DNA from 2 places in the Brevibacillus sp. BC25 genome. Region 1 is predicted to be linked to the other one. Evidence: predicted binding sites of a transcription regulator. Region 1 holds the regulator's gene; the other holds the start of a gene.
What was found. The regulator LexA, encoded in region 1, represses DNA repair genes until DNA is damaged. The targets are predictions, from matches to a motif close to CGAACATATGTTCG.

Region 1 (3,425 bases):
CTCTCGTAACGAACTTGGAAAAATGGAAGGAACGGTTCCAAATCGAAGTCATTCCATTTGATGCAAAGCCACGGTACAATATTGCACCGGGTCAGTTCATTCCAGCGATTATTGCTGATCGCGGCGAGCGACGTATGGGTCAGTTGAGATGGGGGTTAGTGCCGTCGTGGGCTGCCGATGAGAAGAGCAGCTACAAAATGATCAATGCGCGTTGCGAGACATTAAATGAAAAGCCCGCATTCAAACAGCTTTTCGCCCGAAAGCGATGCATTCTTCCTGCTGACAGCTTTTATGAGTGGATGAACGGCATCACAGGGAAGCAACCGATGCGGATCATGTTGAATACCGGGGAACCATTTGCTTTTGCTGGCTTGTATGATACGTGGACGAATCAAGAGGGAGAAAAAGTACATACCTGCACGATTGTTACGACAAAGGCGAATGAGCTCATCGAGAGTATACATGAGCGAATGCCTGTCATCTTAAAGAAAGATGATGAGGACTTGTGGCTTGATCGGGAGAAGTATGATCGGTTGCAGCTCCAGTCGCTGTTTACCCCCTATGATTCCAGCGAGATGATGGTGTATCCGGTATCCACTAAAGTGGGAAGCCCCAAAAATGATGATCCTTCCTGTATTCAAGAAGTAGAGATCGGTTCTTTGTTTGAAGATTAATCCTTTCGTAGGAGCTGAACTCTTTGGCGTAATTCCTGTTCGGTTAACGGCTCCAAATGCAACAAAGCCTCGTATGGATCATCACCCGGAATATGAAAGTATTGAGCAAATGCAGGCTCTGTTTTGATGCCGCTTTGCTTCAGAGCTCTGATATGTTGGTACGCATCCAAGCCTCCTATGTCTAACAGTCGTTCTTCGATGTCCATATGACGATAGGCGTTTTGCTTTTCGACAGCTACCGGTTGAGCAAACAATTCAAACCAAAAGTCAGCTGTGAAAAACGAAATAACGCACGTGGGAGTACTTTTTACATCTAGGTGTGTCACTTCAAATCCGGGCAAGCAGCCAAATGCTGTACGAACTGCCTGCACAAACTGTTCCAGATCATGACTCTCGCAAATAATGTCCAGATCGCTTTGCTTGACGTCAATGTCTAATGGGATGGTTCCGGCAAGCACTGGACGATAATCGGATAGTACCTCCATGATGTGCGTCTGTTGAATCGCTTCCCACGCCGCTTTTTGGCGCATCGTTCCTCTGCTCAAGTAAGAGAGATCATGCCAATTTCTCAAGAGACTACCTCCATGTCTACTTTCTTTTAAAATAGTTTAGACAAAAGTGAATAAGTACGCAACGAAATCGGTAATCACTCGTATACCTAGATGAAGGGAGTGTAGTAGATGGAAATATTTTTGTGGGTAGTGGTTGTGTTATTGTTCTTGCTAAGCATCGCAGGAATTTTTTTACCAGTTTTACCTGATACGATATTACTGTGGGCGGGCTTTTTGCTCTATCACTTTTTCATTGCAGATCCAGGAGCGGGATTGCCCGCATCCTTTTGGTGGGGAATGGTCGTTCTAAGTATTCTACTTTATGGTGCTGACTTGCTCACGAACATGTACTTCGTAAAAAGGTACGGAGGGTCCAAGTGGTCGTCCATTGCTGCTGCGGTTGGAATTATCCTCGGGATCTTCGTATTCCCACCGTTTGGTATGTTGATCTTGCCGTTCGTATTCGTCGTCCTCGTAGAGTTGATGGTGCAGAAGCAGTCGATGGAGCGAGCAGTGAAAGCGGGCGTAGGCTCACTGATCGGATTTTTGGGCAGTGCGGTCGTAAAAGTCATATTGCAAGTTACGATGATCATCTGGTTTTTTGTCGCCAGATAACATACGGAAAACGAAAAGGACAGCCGAGGCTGTCCTTTTTTACGTGGAAATTAGTGAATGAGTCGATATACACCGATGACTTTACCGAGAATGGTGACATGCTCCAGAATGATCGGTTCCATCGTGGCATTTTCCGGTTGGAGACGGAAGTGGTTCTTTTCTTTGAAAAATCTTTTGACGGTTGCTTCGTCTTCTTCTGTCATGGCTACGACAATGTCACCATTGTTCGCTACGTGCTGTTGGCGAACAATTACGTAATCTCCGTCGAGAATCCCGGCATCAATCATACTGTTCCCGGAGACGCGCAGCATATAGACCTTGTCAGAAGTCACGATATTGTCTGGAAGCGGGAAGTATTCTTCCACATCCTCAATGGCAGTGATCGGTTGTCCAGCGGTTACTTTTCCGATTACTGGCACACGGACGACAGAGTCTTCGAAATTGTCTTGAAAACGATCTTCATCTGATAGCAATTCGATGGCGCGAGGTTTGGTAGGATCTCGACGAATGAGGCCTTTTTTCTCTAAGCGTGCCAAATGCCCATGTACCGTTGAGCTGGAAGCTAGTCCAACAGCCTCCCCAATTTCACGTACAGAAGGAGGATATCCTTTATCACGAACTTCCTTTCGTATGAACTCGATGATGGCTTGTTGTCTACTCGATAATTTTGACATAGAAAGACACCCCTGATTTCTCGAACATATTTTCCTATATTATACCATGGGAGCTTGCGTTCGACAAACATAAGTTCGATTCTTTGTTGACATGAACATATGTTCTCATTTATCATGAGGTTACAAGTGATCAGAACGTATGTTTGTGAGGAGGCCATTATTATGAATTCATCGACAGAACAAAATCGTTTCGAGAAAAAAGAAGAACGTCGTGTTCGTTTTGGTATCACGAGAGGACAAGCTCTCTTGTTTCTTATTACATTTACTCTCTTTTTTTACTTATTGACCGAACTAGTGTTTGCTTCTTCGCCAATGGAGGAGCCACAAGGTATAGAAGTAACCGTACAATCTGGAGATAGCCTATGGTCGTTAGCTGTTCAATACAATGCAGATCAGCATATGGATGTTCGCGACTATATAATAGAAATTAAAGATGCGAACGGTTTAGAGAGCAACAGGATTTACCCAGGTCAGACTCTCATCCTTCCTGATACTCCGTAAGTGTTCGGCTGTCTTGCGGGATCATTCGAATGTGGTATAATGAAGCGGCACTACTACAGAGTGGGAGGAACCAGCAGTGGTATCTGACGCAGAAATTAAACGCATTAACGAATTGGTCAAAAAATCTCGCGAAGAAGGTTTGACCGAAGAGGAAAAGCTCGAACAAAAAGCATTGCGCCAAAAGTACATTGACGCTGTTAAGCTTTCATTGAGAGCAAATTTGGATTCCATCCGTTATGTGGAAGACCTTGAAGAAAATAAACCAAAACAGTAAGATAACAATTACTGATACGACAGACATCCTCGCTTGACGCTAGGGTGTCTTTTTCTGTGACATACATAACGCTTTGATATTCAGGGAGGGAAAGCGATGGCGTGGATAGCTGTGGCGGTTGGAGGAGCAGTTGGCT
Region 2 (3,425 bases), 190 kb from region 1:
ATATATTTATCAATTGCTTGTTTTTCTTTATATGAAAAGTCATTGTACGTTTTTTTATTACCCTGATTTATATACTCATTAATTTTTTTACCCGACTCTTTAACTCGGCCTTTCTCTTTCTCAACATACTCGGCTAATCCTGGTGATACCCCAATCTTTGAATCTGCAAGCGAAATTACATAACCTGTAGTTAATCCAGCCATTATTGCCGTAGTTTTATCTTTCTGTGGTGTTAGTTGCATATAAGCTGGTGTTACTGCAATTGCATTCACCAATGCCGATGAACCTAGTTCAGATATTATAGCTCCTGTAGCAGCCTCTGTAATAGATTGCGAAATTGATTTATTACTCTCAAACTTGGTATCACCTTTAGAGAGATTAGCTGCGGCATCGTAATAAACATCGGCAGTTGATACCCCTAGTCCAATAATTTTCGATATTGGTCCTGGAAGGGACGAATTACCTAATAAGGCTTGTCCACCAGTTTCAACTGAGGTAGTTACCACTGTTCCAGCTGTAGCGCTAATTGCAGCTTCACTGCCTGCCTCCCCCCACGTCTTTCCAGTTTTAGGTGGAATCGGTGGGCCATGCATTACTCCTGTGTTATTCGATGTTTTGGTACTACTAGTCTTCGGTGGAATCGGTGGGCCATGCATTACTCCTGTGTTATTTGATGTTTTGGTACTACTAGTCTTCGGTGGAATTGGTGGACCATGCATTGCTCCCGTGTTATTTGATGTTTTGGTACTACTAGTCTTCGGAGGAATCGGTGGGCCATGCATTACTCCTGTGTTATTTGATGCTAGAGCTTGTTTAGGCACCGCATCTGCTAAATTTCTTGCGGCTTGACTAATGTCAACTTTATCTACACTAGCTTTTTGTACGGATGTCTTCGATGCGTTGGTATTACTTTGTTGGGTACTACTAGCAGTTTTGGATACTTTTTTTGCTGCTGCTGCAGCTTTGACCTCTAAAGCTTCGCGACGTGCTAATCTTGCATCTCTTCTGTCTTCATTACGTTCGCTACGAGATAATCCCATAAATACTCCTCCAAATACTTACAATTTAGCTTCAATATATTACTATCAATCTTATATCTTGATAAAGTTTAATGTTTCGACATTATTTCACTTAATTCGACAAAACGTTTTCGATTCTAATGGATTTCATATGATAAATACTCACCTGCATCATTCGACAAAACATTTCTAACGAAGCTATAATTTACGAAAACTCTGTGACAAATAAAGTATGTGAGCAATCATTTGAAGTGATGGAATATTGTAAATAAAGCACGAAAAATAACCCGCTCGGATTTATCTCTTGGCGGGTTGTTTGCTACTTTAATCAATTGGTACATACTATGCACGCCCGTTCGCTCGTTGCTTGGCGTTGTATAGATAATTGTTAAGGCGAACTTGGCATTCAGCTTTTAAATGCGACACGTTATAGAGGCATTCTTCTTGTCGGCCACGGACAGTCACAACTACAGAGTATAGAAAACCATCAGTTGTCCTTTGGATATGAATTTTCCCACCCATCCTCCCAAACTGGCTCCGATATTCGTGGTGTTTTCGCTCAGCCCACATCGATACGGTATCGAGCATGGGGCGGTATGACATTTTGAGCTGATCCTGATTAAGGCTTTCTGCATCCAGAGCTAGCGCCTTAAAAAGCATGCCGTATAGGATCGTTTCGTGTAGTATCTCTCGCCATTGGTCAGGTTGTATCATTGTCGCTACACCCGCTCTACCTGCAGTAATTTCTCGATTGGTACCCACCAGATCCCATCGACCCGAACAAGCTTGATTTTGTTCTCAATTTGGTCGATATCCTTGACTACTCCCCATTCTCTACGGATACAGTTCTCGTGCCAACTGACGTTGACCGCATAGTCTTTGCGTACGGAATCGTAAATGATGAAATACAATTCAGCCATCAAATCTGCATCAATCGGTAGCAACGGAGCCACCACATGCTCATAGTGATGTTCATACAATAAGGTCATTTGCAGTTTCCTCCACCAATCCAGCCTCGACCAGATCCCGAAGTATGTCAGGAGCGCATCTAGGACTCACTCCTGTGTGGATTTTGCTTATAGCTTTGAGATGCTTGGGGGTTAAAACCGGAACAGCTTGGTATTGACCTTCAACCACGATTTTGAGTGTCTCCACGTTAATCACCCTTTTGCGAACATTTGTTCTTATTCTATGCTGGATAATAAAAAAAGAAAAGCCCCACTTTTTAGTGGAGCAATAGCTCAATAGCTGTTTCAATTTATCTACCGTTGGAATGTCCGCCGCCACTCGATGTTCTCTTCACGCGCCAACGCTTCAAGCACCGTCATCACGTCTTCATGGCTTCGTCCGGTCTTTACGCATATCACATCAATGCTCGGAGGATTCGGTTTCATAGCTGAGTAGTTTCCGATCACCCGTAGGACCTATCGTTCGATATCAGACAACACACCTATCCCCCAAAAACAAGAATATGCGGAACATGGAACAACCAAAACATTTCTCAATAAAATGGGCAGCATGAGGTTTTTATTAATCATCTGTAAACTTTACAAGCATTTCACAATCTTTTGTTAAATATTACTAATATATTCTATATTATGTATTTTTTGTTTTGTGTTTTCCTTTTCCCTCCGTTATAGTAGCGATTAGTATATGGGCCTATGTACTTACTCTTATTATATTTTTGGAGGGTTTTATGAATTTAATTACTAAGTTTCTAACTTTTGTTTTTGCTTTTGCCCTACTCCTTACTGGACAGAATCTTGCTTTTGCTGAAGATCAATATTCTGATGATTTAGTTCCGAAATTAACTAGTAATACATCTGCCCCTCCTATTGTTATTGAAGAAGACAATTACTTTGCTCCATACGCTGGCTGGAAAGTATTTGACGATAATACTGATTCTTTTGCAAGTTGGTACACTTATCTACTACCATCAGATGCGGAAGGTCATTTTGTTATTGTTGATTTCGGAGCTGGTAATACTAAAAAAGTGCAAAAAATCAATATTAAAGGGTATCACATCTCATCCTCAAGTAAAGGTAGCTCAGTAAAAGATTGGAAATTTTATGGTTCCAATGATAAAACTACATGGACATTACTTTCCAATGATACTTACCCAAACGTAGTGACAACACAATCCTATGAGTTCAATAATGATACTTCGTATAGATATTACAGACTTAATATCTTAAACAGCTATTTTGATCCAACTGGGAAAACAATTGGTCTGAATGAACTAGAATTGTTTGAAAAATCTTCTACTACTCCCATTGATGAACCTGTCCTATCAGGAACAGCAGGCAACGCTAAGAACACTCTATCTTGGGACGCTGTAACTGGAGCAACAGGCTACATCTTGAAGCGCTCAACAACACCTGGTGGCCCGTACACTACAATCGCATC

Region 2: PMI05_RS07460 (YolD-like family protein) is a predicted target of LexA. The motif match lies at 2,191-2,204, and genes of this name have one in related genera.

Annotation. Positions count from the first base shown of each region.
Region 1 is NZ_AKIX01000028.1:62,588-66,012, reverse strand. Features, by position in the region: gene PMI05_RS06505 (SOS response-associated peptidase) at 1-674, shown strand, start outside; gene PMI05_RS06500 (DUF4269 domain-containing protein) at 671-1,246, opposite strand; gene PMI05_RS06495 (DUF456 domain-containing protein) at 1,355-1,840, shown strand; gene lexA (transcriptional repressor LexA) at 1,891-2,514, opposite strand; gene PMI05_RS06485 (LysM peptidoglycan-binding domain-containing protein) at 2,677-3,015, shown strand; gene PMI05_RS06480 (DUF896 domain-containing protein) at 3,092-3,289, shown strand; gene crcB (fluoride efflux transporter CrcB) at 3,386-3,425, shown strand, end outside.
Region 2 is NZ_AKIX01000028.1:252,585-256,009, forward strand. Features, by position in the region: gene PMI05_RS07450 (hypothetical protein) at 1-1,040, opposite strand, end outside; gene PMI05_RS07460 (YolD-like family protein) at 1,739-2,008, opposite strand; gene PMI05_RS31615 (hypothetical protein) at 2,282-2,413, opposite strand; gene PMI05_RS29600 (discoidin domain-containing protein) at 2,716-3,425, shown strand, end outside.